One region of the Enterobacter sp. genome, then DNA from elsewhere that is predicted to be linked to it. Evidence: predicted binding sites of a transcription regulator. Region 1 holds the regulator's gene; the other holds the start of a gene.
What was found. Region 1 encodes sigma-54, which starts transcription at its own class of promoters, with help from an activator protein. Its sites were predicted from a motif close to GTTGGCACANNTTTCGCTNT; they were not measured.

Region 1 (7,472 bases):
CGCCTTAATAGCTGACCTTAATCTTCGTCAAACCCTGCATTAAACAGCGCAATCACAGCTGCCAACGCTTCCTCTTCCTGAGGTCCGGTTGCTTCGACTTCAATCTGGCGCCCTTTGGCGGAATCCAGCATCAGCAGCGCGATCACGCTGTTCGCTTCCGCTTCGGTGCCTTCGTCATTTCGCAGCAGAACCTCTGCATCGAAACCCTGCATCAGCTCAAACAGCTTCATCGCCGGGCGTGCATGCATGCCCAGCTTATTGGTGATCTCAACGGTCTGTTTTACGGTCATGTTTTACGTTTTTCCAGCGTGCGATGACGGGACTGAACGTTCTTACCGCGCGAGCGGAAATAGTCGGCCAGCTGTTCGGCGATATAAACCGAACGATGTTTACCACCGGTACAGCCAATCGCTACCGTCAGGTAGCTACGATTGTTTGTCTCCAGCATAGGTAACCATAGCTCAAGGTAGCTTCGCGTCTGGTAGATAAAATTGTGTACTTCTGTGTGCCTGTCGAGGAAGGCCGCGACGGGTTTGTCCAGGCCTGTCATGGGACGCAGCTTCGGATCCCAGTGCGGGTTCGGCAGGAAGCGCACGTCGAAAACATAATCCGCATCAATCGGGATACCGTGCTTGAAGCCAAAGGATTCGAACACCATCGTCAGTTCACGCTCGCGTTTACCCAATAACCGGGTGCGCAGCATTTCTGCCAGCTCGTGAACGGACATCTCAGAGGTGTCGACAATCAGGTCTGCACGAGAACGCAGTGGCTCCAGCAGGTCGCTCTCTTCATCGATAGCACTCTCCAGAGAGAGATTCTTACTGGAAAGCGGGTGCAAGCGACGGGTATCGCTGTAGCGACGGATTAGCGTATTGCGGTCTGCATCAAGGAACAGCAGCTGAGGCGAGAACGTGTCAGGCAGGTTGCTCATGGCCTGTTCGAAGATCTCTGGCGATTCAGGCATGTTACGGACGTCGATACTGACGGCTGCAGAGGTTTGTCTCTCCGCAAGCGTGCGGGCCAGATCGGGCAACAACACGACCGGCAGGTTATCAACGCAGTAAAAACCCATGTCTTCCAGCGCGCGCAGAGCAACGGATTTCCCCGACCCTGAACGGCCACTGACAATCATCAGCACCATGTTCCGTTTCTCCTCAGGACAACAGATGTGAAGGCCATCTCCTGGTTATGCATCATCCTGATTGCCTTCTGCTTCAGTGATAATTTGGTAGAGCTCTTCATCACTTTGGGCCGAGCGCAGTCGACGGCAAATAGTTTTATCGGCCAGACGTTTTGCGACCAGCGACAGCGTATGCAGGTGGGTTTTCGTCTGATCGGCAGGCACCAGCAGCGCGAAAAGGAGATCGACGGGCTGGTTATCAATGGCATCGAAGGCGATGGGTGTTTCAAGCTGCACAAACACACCAACGGCACGCAGGGTATCCTCTTCCAGTTTGCCGTGCGGGATCGCGATGCCGTTGCCGATACCGGTACTGCCCATTTTTTCACGGGTCAGAATCGCTTCGAACACCACCTGCGGCGGCAGGCCCAGCTGTTTAGCAGCCAGTTCACTGATGATCTCCAGCGCACGTTTTTTGCTCTGGCAGTGAACCGCACTGCGGGTACATTCCTGGTTAAGGACATTGCTCAGTTGAAGAGCGGAATCGTTGTTCATCATAATTTCACCTAAGCGCTAACTGTACAAATGGCCTGTTGTGTTTCACAACAGGCCGTCCTGCACCCGTTAACTGCCCGGACAATTAGTGTTGTTTCAGTTTATCTTTATGTTTATTGAGCTGTCGCGCAAGCTTATCAATCAAGCCGTCGATAGCAGCGTACATGTCTTGCCCTTCCGCACTGGCATGCAGTTCACCCCCGTTAACATGCAGGGTGGCATCCGAGATATGAGTCACTTTCTCCACTTTCAACACAATATAGACCTGATTGATCCTTTCGAAATACTGCTCGAGTTTTGCAAACTTCGCGTTCACGAATTCGCGTAAAGCCTCAGTAATTTCGACGTTTTGTCCAGTGATGTTGAGCTGCATAGTGTCTTCCTTATCGGTTGTGTCAGACCAGCTGTTTACGCTGGTTGGACGGCGGAATGGATAAAGACTCTCGATACTTCGCAACAGTACGACGTGCCACCATAATACCCTGATCGGACAGCATGGTGGTTAACTTACTGTCGCTTAGCGGCTTCGCGGGGTTCTCCGCGGCGATCAACTTCTTCACCAGGGCACGAATGGCCGTTGACGACGCTTCACCGCCGCCCTCGGTATTCACATGGCTGGAGAAGAAATACTTAAGCTCAAAAATACCGCGTGGACTGTGCAGATACTTCTGCGTGGTGACACGGGAAATGGTTGATTCATGCATCTCGACGGCCTGGGCGATATCCGCCAGCACCATCGGTTTCATATACTCTTCGCCCTGCTCAAAGAAAGCCTGCTGCTGTTCGACAATACAGCGGCTGACGCGTAGCAGCGTATCATTTCGGCTCTCAAGACTTTTGATCAGCCATCGCGCTTCCTGAAGATTGCTACGAATATATTGATTGTCGGAGTCGTTACGCACGCTGGTGCACATGGAGGCATACTGCTGGTTGATTTGCAGGCGAGGGATGCTGTCTGAATTCAGCTCAACGACCCAGCGGCCATTGTGTTTTCTGACCAGCACGTCCGGAATAACGTACTCAGGCTCGCTGGTCTGGATTGATTGTCCCGGGCGTGGATCGAGTGACTGGATCAGATTCACCGCTTCTTTCAGCACATCTTCTTTCAGGCGCGTGACGCGCATCAGGGTGCGGAAATCGTGGTTCGCCAGCAGATCCAGGTGATCGCTGATGATCACGCGCGCCTCGTCGAGCCATGGCGTCTCTTTGCTGAACTGAGAAAGCTGGATCAGCAGGCAGTCGCGCAGATCTTTTGCGGCTACGCCTACCGGATCGAAACGCTGGATGCGCTTCAGAACGGCTTCAACTTCCTCAAGCTCTATCTCTTCGTCGCCCATGCTTTCCAGAATATCGTCAAGCGTGACGGTCAAATAGCCGGTGTCGTCAACGGCATCGACAATTGAGGTGGCAATCGCGCGGTCGGTATCGGAGAAGGGAGTGAGTTCCACCTGCCACATCAGGTAATCCTGCAGCGACTGGGTGGTTTCTCCCTGATAGACCGGTAGCTCATCATCCTGGTAGTCAGCACGCGTACCGGAAGGCGTTCCGGCGGTGTAGATTTCATCCCAGCTGGCATCCAGCGGAAGCTCGTCGGGCATCTCTTTTTGTTCGAGTGCGTCGGCGGTATCGAGCGCTTCTGTATCCTGCGATTGCTGGGTATCTACCTCGTCATGAAGATCGGTTTGTTCCAGCAGGGGGTTGCTGTCCAGCGCCTGCTGGAGCTCCTGCTGAAGTTCTAACGTGGACAGTTGCAACAGGCGAATTGCCTGCTGTAGCTGCGGCGTCATCGCCAGTTGTTGGCTGAGCCTTAATTGCAAACCTTGCTTCATGTTCAGAGCATTTTTCTCCGGTTCGGCGTTACGTTACCTCTACCCTATCAGAGTCTGAAGTCTTCCCCAAGATAGACGCGCTTAACATGATCGTCTTCGAGGATCTGCTGCGGCGTACCGTGGGCGATCAGATTGCCCTGGCTCACAATATACGCGCGTTCACATACGGCCAGCGTTTCACGGACGTTGTGGTCGGTGATCAGTACGCCAAGCCCGCTGTCGCGCAGGTGTTCAATGATACGTTTAATGTCGATAACCGAGATCGGGTCAACACCCGCAAACGGTTCATCCAGAAGGATAAATTTAGGGTTTGCGGCCAGCGCACGCGCGATCTCAACGCGACGGCGTTCGCCCCCGGAGAGTGCCTGACCGAGGCTGTCGCGCAGATGCTCAATGTGGAACTCTTCCATCAGCTCGTTGGCACGATCCTGACGCTGTTCGCTGGTCAGATCGTTACGAATTTGCAGGACCGCCATCAGGTTGTCGTAAACGCTAAGTCGACGGAAAATGGAGGCTTCCTGCGGCAGATAGCCGATCCCGCGACGCGCGCGCGCGTGAAGCGGCAGAAGACTGATGTCTTCATCGTCAATGATTATGTTGCCGGCATCGCGCGGCACAATGCCAACGACCATGTAGAAGGTTGTCGTTTTACCCGCACCGTTAGGGCCAAGCAGCCCCACGATTTCGCCAGAGTTGACGGTCAAACTGACATCTTCTACGACACGGCGGCCCTTATAGGCCTTCGCGAGGTTTTTTGCAGTTAATGTTGCCATAACGGATTAGTTACTCTTCTTCTGTGCCGGGGCCTGGCCCTTGCCTTTGTCCTGCAGCTGCGACGGAACCAGTACGGTCGTGACGCGTTTACCTTTCTCGCTGGAGGCCTGCATTTTTTGCTCTTTCACCAGATAGGTGATTTGGTCGCCGGTAATGTTGCTGTCCAGCTGTTCCAGATACGCGTTTCCGGTCAGGATAACCAGGTCCTTCGCCAGCTCGTAGTGCATATGTGAGGCGCGGCCTTTCACCGGCTTGCCGTTGTCCTGCATCTGGTAGAAGGTTGCCGGGTTGCCGTAACCATCAATGATCTCTTTGCCCTGCTCGCCACCCGGACGGGTAACGACCACTTTGTCAGCGTTAATTTTGATGGTGCCCTGGGTCATGACGACGTTACCCGTGAAGGTGACGACGTTACCCTGCATATCGAGAGACTGGGTGTCGGACTCGATATGAATCGGCTGGTCGGTATCGCCCGTTACAGCAAGCGCGGGGAGACTGGTCGCCAGCATCGCGCTGGCGATAATTACTTTAAGGCTGAGTTTGTTTGTTTTGAATTTCATAGGAGGTTCTAACCTTTTCAATCAGCTCGGCGTTCTTGCTGCGTAAGTTCCCGCGCATTCTCAAACCGCTGGAATTAAATGTTGTGCCATACAGTGTGACCAGATCCTGCGACGTCACGTCCTGAGTAACCAGGTTGATCTGGGCATTATCCGTCGTAATTTTTCGCAGTTGCGAGTCAGCGGTCAGGGCGTTGACTTCAACGTGGCCGTACAGATAAAGCATACGGTCATTTGTCAGTTTGGCCCGATCTGACTTAATTGACCACGTCGGCACTTTGTCTTTATCGAATGTGGTCATCACAGGTTGGGTAAACCACGAAATACCGTCATCTGAAAAATATTCAACATGCTGGGCAATCAGGCGATAGTTCAGCGCGCCTTCCGGGCTGTAGACCACTGTTTCGCTGTGATCGCTTTTATAGGTTGGATCGGTATTGTTAACCACTTCCGTTTGCGTATCGTCGCGATCGGCAAGGTTCACGCCAATCAATACCAGTGCGACTAGCGAAAGCAAAATGATAATCCAGCGTCTGGTTTTACTCATATCGATTGCCCTTTGGCCTCATCAAGCTTGCCCTGCGCCAGCAAAAGCAGATCGCAGACTTCACGGACGGCACCACGGCCCCCGTTGATGTGGGTAACGTAGTCAGCGCGCGGGATCAGCAGCGGATGCGCATCGGCAACGGCGATGCTCAGCCCGATTTCAGCCATCACGGGCCAGTCAATCAGATCGTCCCCAACGTAGGCCACGTTTTCCGGTGCGATAGCCAGTTTACCCAGTAAATCCTTAAACGCCGCCATCTTATCGGACTGCCCCTGATACAGATGGGTAATTCCTAAGGTTTCACAGCGGTCTTCTACCAGTTTAGCTTTTCGCCCGGTGATGATAGCCACCTCAATACCCGAGGTGAGCGCACAGCGGATTCCATAGCCGTCGCGGACGTTAAATGCTTTCAGCTCTTCACCATTATTGCCCATGTAAATCAGGCCATCGGAGAGTACGCCATCCACATCCAGGATGAGCAGACGAATGTTTTTCGCCTTTGCCATCATCTGGGTACTGACCGGGCCATAACAGGTTGCAAGGGATGCACCCGCATTACTCATTGTCTTATCCTTCATTACACTACGCCTGCGCGCAGCAGATCATGCATATGTACCACACCCAGCAACTGGTCGCCATCGGCAACCATAACGGAGGTGATATGGCGGGACTGCATCAGGTTCAGCACATCCACGGCCAGCGTACCCGGACGCACGCGGATACCGCCCGGCGTCATCACGTCGGCAATGCCCAGGGTACGGACATCAACACCCATGTCGAAGACGCGGCGCAGGTCGCCATCGGTGAAGATCCCCTGAATTTTCATCAGATCGTCGCACACGACCGTCATACCCAGATTCTTACGGGTGATTTCCAGCAGCGCATCACGTAGGGAGGCCTCTTTGCTGACGTGAGGGATCTCATCCCCGGTGTGCATAATATCGTTTACCCGAAGCAGCAGCTTGCGCCCCAGCGCGCCGCCCGGATGGGAAAGCGCGAAATCTTCCGGCGTAAAACCGCGGGCTTCAAGCAGTGCGACGGCAAGCGCATCACCCATGACCAGCGCTGCGGTGGTGCTGGACGTTGGCGCCAGGCCGAGCGGACAGGCCTCCTTGGGAACCTTCACGCACAGGTGAATATCGGCCGCACGCGCCATGCTACTTTCCGGACGGCTGGTCATGCAAATAAGCGGCACCTGCAATCGTTTCAGTACCGGGATCAGCGCCAGAATTTCATTGGACTCACCGGAGTTAGACAGTGCGATGACGATATCCTGCGGCGTGACCATACCCAGGTCGCCGTGCGCGGCTTCCCCCGGGTGTACAAAGAAGGAAGAGGTTCCGGTGCTGGCAAATGTTGCCGCCATTTTACGTCCAATGTGGCCGGACTTACCCATCCCCATCACCACGACTTTGCCAGCACAGTAGAACATCTTCTCACATGCCAGACTAAAATCCTGATTAATGTACTGATCTAACTGCGCCAGACCTTCACGTTCAATCTCCAGAACCTCTTTGCCTGCTTTCTGAAAGTCAAAACCCGGCTGCAATTCTATTTGCGACATAATGCGTTTCCGATTACCCAGAGAGAAGAGGCGAGAGCCAGTACAGCATCGCCATCCATACGATAAATCCACCCGTCAGCAGCGCGCCTGCGCCTTTGCCGATCTGTCGTTGCCGCCGCCAGCAGAGCAGGGCAAATATCACGCTGACCAATAACATCACGCCGTAGTCACGCGAGAACGCCAGGGGATTAAAGGGCCCTGGCGTAATGAGGGCCGGAAGGCCCATCACAATGGCGATATTAAATATGTTGGAACCGATGATATTACCAATGGCAATGTCATCTTCACCTTTACGTGCCCCCGCAATGGCCGTGGCCAGTTCCGGCAGGCTGGTACCGATGGCAATCACCGTCAGACCAATGGTAAGTTCACTGATGGCGAAATAGTTCGCCAGCACCGTCGCGTTATCCACGACCATACGCGTTGCCATCGGCATGATGATCAGCGCAACGCCAAGCCAGAGCAGGGCAACAGGCAGCGTGCCTTCTCGCGGAAGTTCGGCGACCTGCTCACGCGTGAGGCTATC
Region 2 (7,472 bases), on a different contig from region 1:
GCATTACGCACAATATTCAACAGGACCTGCTCAATCTGGTCCGGGTCATGGGCCAGTTCCGGCAGGCTTGGGTCGTAATCACGTACCAGCGTGACGTTCTCTGGCAGCTCCATTGAGACGAGCTTCACCACCCGCTCAGCCACTTTATGGATGCTTTCAGTGACGTGCATTCCCGGCTGCTGCGGACCGAGAAGACGGTCTACCAGATTCCGCAGACGGTCCGCCTGCTCAATGATGACGTTGGTATATTCCGCCAGCGCAGGGTCAGGCAGCGCCTTGGTCAGAAGCTGCGCCGCGCCGCGTAACCCACCCAGCGGGTTTTTGATTTCATGCGCCAGACCGCGCACGAGGTCACGGGCTGCAATCTGCTGCGCATGCTGAAGCTGCTCCTGGCTCAGTCGACGCTGATTATCCATCGGCGCCATTTCCAGCAGGATCAGGCCTTCGGGAAGACGTTGCGCGGTTAGCGACAGAATGTGCGAGCGCCCGTCGATCACCAGCGTCACTTCGTTATCGGTGAAACCCTGGCCTGCCTGTAAGCTTTCCTGCATCAGGCCAATATTCAGCGAAAAGTAGCTCAGGAGTTCCGGAAGCGGGGTACCGAATAGTTTACGTGCGCTTTGGGCAAGCAGCTGCTGTGCCGCCGGGTTGGCGTAATGAACGGCCAGCTCGTCATCGACCAGCAAGATGCTGTTAATCAAAGAATTGAGGATCTGCCCAGCATCGGGCAGCGTGCCAGTTGCCATTCAGCAGTCTCCTGGAGTCGTTTGCACTAATTTAGTGCAGTATAGCGTTTTCGGCGTAAAAAGCGCGTGAGATCAGATTGTTGGTGGAGAAAAAAGCCCATCCGGAGATGGGCTAAAAGTTTCCACGGCAACTACTCCCGGCGCTTGTCACGCCGGGTAAAACAACTTAATTAAACGCTGTAGTACAGTTCGAACTCAACCGGATGCGGAGTCATGCGCACGCGGTCGTTCTCTTCAGTGCGCAGTGCGATGTAAGCATCGATAGCGTCGTCAGTGAATACGCCACCTGCAGTCAGGAACTCACGGTCTGCGTCCAGCGCCTGCAGGGCTTCTTCCAGAGAGCCAGCAACCTGTGGGATCTCTTTCGCTTCTTCTGGCGGCAGGTCGTACAGGTTTTTGTCCATCGCTTCGCCCGGGTGGATCTTGTTCTTGATACCGTCCAGACCGGCCATCAGCAGTGCTGCGAAGCACAGGTATGGGTTAGCCGCTGGATCCGGGAAGCGTACTTCGATACGACGCGCTTTAGGAGACGCTACTACCGGGATACGGATAGAAGCAGAACGGTTACGTGCAGAGTAGGCCAGCATCACTGGCGCTTCGTAGCCCGGGACCAGACGCTTGTAGGAGTTGGTGGTTGGGTTCGCCAGGGCGTTGATCGCTTTAGCGTGTTTGATTACGCCGCCGATGTAGTACAGCGCCTGCTCGGACAGGCCAGCATATTTGTCGCCAGAGAACAGGTTGGTACCGTTTTTGGACAGAGACATGTGGCAGTGCATACCGGAACCGTTATCGCCAAACATTGGTTTTGGCATGAAGGTCGCGGTTTTACCGAAACGGTGCGCAACGTTGTGCACAACGTATTTGTAGATCTGAATTTCGTCCGCTTTTTTGGTCATGGTGTTGAAGCGGGTTGCCACTTCGTTCTGACCAGCAGTCGCCACTTCGTGGTGATGAGCTTCAACAACCAGGCCCATCTCTTCCATCACCAGACACATGGTGGAACGAATGTCCTGTGCAGAATCGACCGGAGGAACCGGGAAGTAACCACCTTTAACGCCAGGACGGTGACCTTTGTTACCACCTTCATATTTGGTGGAGGAGTTCCATGCACCTTCGATGTCGTCGATAGCAACGTGGGAGCCAGAAATAGAAGCACCGAAACGGATGTCATCGAACAGGAAGAACTCTGGCTCTGGCCCGAACAGAACGGTGTCTGCGATGCCGGTAGAACGCAGGTACTCTTCAGCGCGTTTAGCGATAGAACGCGGGTCGCGGTCGTAGCCCTGCAGCGTGCCTGGCTCGAGGATGTCGCAACGGATGATCAGGGTTGGTTCTTCGAAGAACGGATCAATGACCGCAGTGGTCGCATCTGGCATCAGAACCATGTCGGATTCGTTAATGCCTTTCCAGCCACCAATGGAGGAGCCGTCAAACATTTTGCCTTCTTCAAAGAATTCGGCGTTCACCTGATGAGCAGGGATTGTGACGTGCTGTTCTTTACCTTTGGTGTCGGTGAAGCGGAGATCAACAAACTTCACTTCATGTTCGTTCAGCATCGTCAAAACGTGTTCAGCGGACATACTTAACTCTCCAGATTGGTCATTGTCGTCGTGGTAACGAGGTCTTCAGTTTCTGTTTGTACTGGCTGTTGCCATGTATTTTTTATAAAGCGAAATCTGTGCCAACTTTTAAATCACCCCAAAAAGGCGTTATCATGCGCACCATAGTGCAAAAGGGCTGCACCACGATGGATTGGTTGCACCAGTATAGTGCTTCAATGTGAACATTGAGCACCATATTGGTGCAATTTACGTTAAAGTGCCCTTTTTCGCTCCGTGAAAGCGATCACAAAGCATCTCTGCAATACTTGTTTGCGGAGGATGTTTGTGATCCTGTTTTGTAGTGCGATTAATCCGTGTACAATAACGCGCTATTTCTAATGCCTGAGGCAAAGTTGTGATCGAAAATTTGCGTAACATCGCCATCATCGCGCACGTTGACCATGGTAAAACTACCCTGGTTGATAAGCTGCTGCAGCAATCCGGTACGTTTGATGCGCGTGCCGAAACTCAAGAGCGTGTGATGGACTCCAACGATTTGGAGAAAGAGCGTGGGATTACCATCCTCGCGAAAAACACCGCGATTAAATGGAATGACTACCGTATCAACATCGTTGATACCCCAGGGCACGCCGACTTCGGTGGTGAAGTTGAGCGCGTGATGTCCATGGTGGATTCCGTGCTGCTGGTGGTTGACGCATTTGACGGCCCGATGCCGCAAACGCGCTTCGTGACCAAAAAAGCATTTGCCCATGGCCTGAAACCAATTGTTGTTATCAACAAGGTTGACCGTCCTGGCGCACGTCCTGACTGGGTTGTTGATCAGGTATTCGACCTGTTCGTTAACCTCGACGCGACCGACGAACAGCTGGACTTCCCTATCATTTACGCTTCGGCGCTGAATGGTATCGCGGGTCTGGATCACGAAGATATGGCGGAAGACATGACCCCGCTGTATCAGGCGATTGTCGATCACGTACCGGCACCGGATGTTGATCTGGATGGTCCACTGCAGATGCAGATCTCCCAGCTGGACTACAACAACTACGTTGGCGTCATCGGTATCGGTCGTATCAAACGCGGTAAAGTGAAGCCAAACCAGCAGGTTACTATCATCGATAGCGAAGGCAAAACCCGTAACGGTAAAGTTGGCAAAGTGCTGACTCACCTGGGTCTGGAGCGTATCGACAGCGATCTGGCTGAAGCGGGCGACATCATCGCTATCACCGGTCTGGGCGAGCTGAACATCTCTGACACCATCTGCGACCCGCAGAACGTGGAAGCGCTGCCAGCCCTGTCTGTTGATGAACCAACCGTTACCATGTTCTTCAACGTCAACACCTCTCCGTTCTGTGGAAAAGAAGGTAAGTTCGTTACCTCTCGTCAGATCCTTGACCGCCTGAACAAAGAGCTGGTGCACAACGTTGCGCTGCGTGTTGAAGAAACCGAAGACGCTGATGCATTCCGCGTTTCTGGTCGTGGTGAGCTGCACCTGTCTGTTCTGATCGAAAACATGCGTCGTGAAGGTTTCGAAATGGCGGTTTCCCGTCCGAAAGTTATCTTCCGCGAAATCGACGGCCGTAAACAAGAGCCGTTCGAAAACGTGACGCTGGACGTTGAAGAGCAGCACCAGGGTTCTGTGATGCAGGCGCTGGGTGAGCGTAAAGGCGACCTGAAAAACATGAATCCAGATGGCAAAGGCCGCGTACGTCTCGACTACGTGATCCCAAGCCGTGGCCTGATCGGCTTCCGTTCTGAGTTCATGACCATGACCTCCGGTACCGGTCTGCTGTACTCCACCTTCAGCCACTACGACGACGTGCGTCCGGGCGAAGTTGGCCAGCGTAACAACGGCGTGCTGATCTCCAACGGTCAGGGTAAAGCGGTTGCGTTTGCGCTGTTCGGTCTGCAGGATCGCGGTAAGCTGTTCCTGGGTCACGGTGCTGAAGTTTACGAAGGCCAGATCATCGGTATTCACAGCCGTTCTAACGACCTGACCGTAAACTGCCTGACCGGTAAGAAACTGACCAACATGCGTGCGTCCGGTACTGACGAAGCAACGGTTCTGGTTCCACCGATCAAGATGACCCTGGAGCAGGCTCTGGAATTCATCGATGACGACGAACTGGTAGAAGTGACTCCGCTGTCTATCCGTATCCGTAAACGTCACCTGACCGAGAACGATCGTAAACGTGCAATGCGCGGTGCGAAAGAAGAGTAATACGGTCAATCTATAGGTCGGGTAAGCGCATGTACCACCCGGCCGGTAAAAAGCCGCTGATCCCTCAGCGGCTTTTTTATTCGATGATCGCCAGAATTCTTCATTACCCGGGGGAGTTATGTCCCAACGCTATCTTTTTCCTGCGAAATTCACGGATTAGGGTAACTCTGCTCCATTTATCACGAACACCCGATCTGCCGATGAAATCGTGGTTTCGCGATGCGCGATAATAATCCTCGTAATGTTCATCGCCTGTATAGACTGATTGACCTGACTTTCACTGGTTTTATCAAGGTGGCTGGTCGCCTCGTCCATGAATAAAATACCCGGTTTACGGTATAATGCCCGGGCAATATAAATCCGCTGTTTTTGACCGCCGGACAACCCTTCCCCAAGTTCACCAATCAGTGTCTCGTAACCCATTGGTAGCTTTAAAATGTCATTATGAATATGGCTTGCGATAGCGCATTGCACCATCCACTGCTCGTCAATGTCAGGCCGAAAACCGGCGATATTCTCTTTGATTGAGCCTGAAAACAGCTTATCTTCCTGCATGATACAGGCAATGCGTTCAGCATAATGCTCGAAACCAAGTTGCTTAATATCAATGCCATTAATTCGGACGCAGCCGTTCGACGGTTCGAATAAACCGCACAACACTTTCATCAAGGTGCTTTTACCTGAACCCGATACGCCCGTAATAGCAATACTCTCTCCGGCATGAATGGTCAGATTCAGTTTGCTGAAGATAGGGTCCGCATGGTTATCATAACGGTAAGTCAGATCCTGAGTTTCGAGCGTTAAGGCTCCGTGTGGTAAACGCAGCGGGCTGGTGGCCGTTGAAGAAGATGCTTCCTGCAGCGCAATATCGGCAACGCGTTCATTGTGTAAGTTGATGATCTTCAGCTGAATGATAAAGTTGATCAGGGCATTTATTCGGTCATAGAACTGACTCCTGAAGGTGTTAAATGCGATAAACATACCGATGGTTAAATGACTATCCATCATCAGCCTGCCGCTAACCCACAGGATAACAATTTGGTCGCAGGCGGCGATAAAAGAGACGACGCCACCAAAGAAAAGATCCATTCGCGTCAAACGAATGCCTGTATTGACCTTATCTGAAAAAAGATTAAACCAGTTATTGATTCTCAGGTCAGTCATCCCCTGAATCTTAATCGTCGCGATACCGTACAGGGTTTCCATAAAATAAGAATTAAGGCGTGCTTCCTTGATTAACTCTTCTTCGGATAGCTGGCGATAGTATCGATAGGTAGCAAACCGAATGAAGGTGTATATTGCGGTAAAAGAGACCACTATCATGCTGAGCTGCAGGTTGTATAAAAACATCATTACCAGCAAACCCATGAGCATTAGCGTATCAATAATGCTACCAGTCAAACCTGTGGTAAAAGTGGCCCGTATAACATCAAGCGAGTGGAAGCGAGACTGAATGTCCCCCAGTTTGCGTCTTTCAAAATAGGTGGTCGGTAGCTTAATAAGGTGAGAAAAGAGGCTAAAACTCCACTGGACGTCGATGAGTGTTCCCAGTACCAGCGTGGTCCAGGAGCGTATGACACTGACCGTCAAACGTAACAGAATCAGAATAAACAACCCAAGACAGATGATATTAAGTAAACCGTAATCTCCGGATGCAATCACATTATCCGTGACTAATTGTGTCCCCACAGGCATTAGCAGGCTGATCAACTCAATCACCAGCGATAAGAAAAATACCTTCGTCAGTGAAGTTATCAGTCCATTGATATTCTTTAATAACGTGGTCGCTTTTAACCTGTTTTGCTTCTTTTGAACTGAGAAAGTGGTTCCCGGCCATACCTCAAGCACAACACCAGTAAAATGTTGGGACAATTCGGGCATGCTAATCACCCGTCGTCCAAACGCAGGGTCGTGGATCACCGCGCTGTTCTTATCGACCTTAATCAGTACGACAAAATGGTTAAAATCCCAATGCAATATGCAGGGCTTACGCACGTCATGTAATTCCTGAAGGTCCACGGACAATGCGCGTGACGACATCTCCAGTTCACTGGCAATTGCTTTTATCGCATTGAGGTTGACCCCACGTGATGACAAATTGAATTGTTGCCGGAGTTGCAGTAGATCCACCTGCTTGCCATAAAAACTGCATATCATTGAAAGACAGGCCAGGCCACATTCGGACGCTTCGGTTTGAAAAACAACTGGGATGCGTTTAAATATTTTCAGATCCAACTTGCGCAGCAGCGTCTCAAGTGTATAAAGATTATTCATTACCCGCGTCCGTTACGCTCATTTTCATTTCGTAAAATGGCGATAATAACCACTCATAGATATGTCTCTTTTCAAGGAAAAGAGAAATCTGCGCTTTGGCTCCCTGGCTCAGTGAGAGTTGTTTTCCATGAACTTGCACAGACTGTAGGTCAGGTTTGATCATGATTTTGTACCAGGACTTTTTATCGTCATAGAATTCATGTGCGATGGTCTGCTTTGACAGGAGTTCTGGCTTCGATGCCGGAAGCCTGGATATTGCTGATATTGATGCCCTGAACTGACCAAATTTTTCATAAGGAAAGGCGTCGTAACTAACATTAACGCGCTGGCCAATCGCCAGATAAGGAAGAACTTCATCCGGAACCCAGGTTTCGAGATAGCATGGTGAATGGATATTCTGCTGAACTCGCGCCAGTACATCGCCTGCGCCGATCATCTTACCTTGCGCCGTATTGATGGAGTCGATTAAGCCATCGGCTGTTGCCACGATGACATAATTACCTTCCGCTTCTGTATTTAACTTTTCTTTTTGCAGTTCGTATATTTGTTGCTCAAGCTGGTAAATCTGTTGGTCATAATCAGCGCTCTGGGACTGGATTTGCTGATTGAGCGCATCGATCTGAACCTGGTCCTGTGATTTTCTGGCGACCAGGTCAGAAACATTGCTCTGCT

Region 2: glnA (glutamate--ammonia ligase) is a predicted target of sigma-54. The motif match lies at 2,413-2,432, and genes of this name have one in related genera.

The regions. Positions count from the first base shown of each region.
Region 1 covers NZ_CDRQYH010000008.1:76,388-83,859, forward strand. Annotated here, with positions in the region: gene npr (PTS phosphocarrier protein NPr) at 18-290, opposite strand; gene rapZ (RNase adapter RapZ) at 287-1,141, opposite strand; gene ptsN (PTS IIA-like nitrogen regulatory protein PtsN) at 1,187-1,678, opposite strand; gene hpf (ribosome hibernation promoting factor) at 1,761-2,048, opposite strand; gene rpoN (RNA polymerase factor sigma-54) at 2,071-3,504, opposite strand; gene lptB (LPS export ABC transporter ATP-binding protein) at 3,552-4,277, opposite strand; gene lptA (lipopolysaccharide ABC transporter substrate-binding protein LptA) at 4,284-4,838, opposite strand; gene lptC (LPS export ABC transporter periplasmic protein LptC) at 4,807-5,382, opposite strand; gene kdsC (3-deoxy-manno-octulosonate-8-phosphatase KdsC) at 5,379-5,945, opposite strand; gene kdsD (arabinose-5-phosphate isomerase KdsD) at 5,960-6,946, opposite strand; gene ACWYRJ_RS04655 (calcium/sodium antiporter) at 6,960-7,472, opposite strand, start outside.
Region 2 covers NZ_CDRQYH010000107.1:919-8,390, reverse strand. Annotated here, with positions in the region: gene glnL (nitrogen regulation protein NR(II)) at 1-746, opposite strand, end outside; gene glnA (glutamate--ammonia ligase) at 917-2,326, opposite strand; gene typA (ribosome-dependent GTPase TypA) at 2,703-4,526, shown strand; gene ACWYRJ_RS19820 (peptidase domain-containing ABC transporter) at 4,683-6,800, opposite strand; gene ACWYRJ_RS19815 (HlyD family secretion protein) at 6,793-7,472, opposite strand, start outside.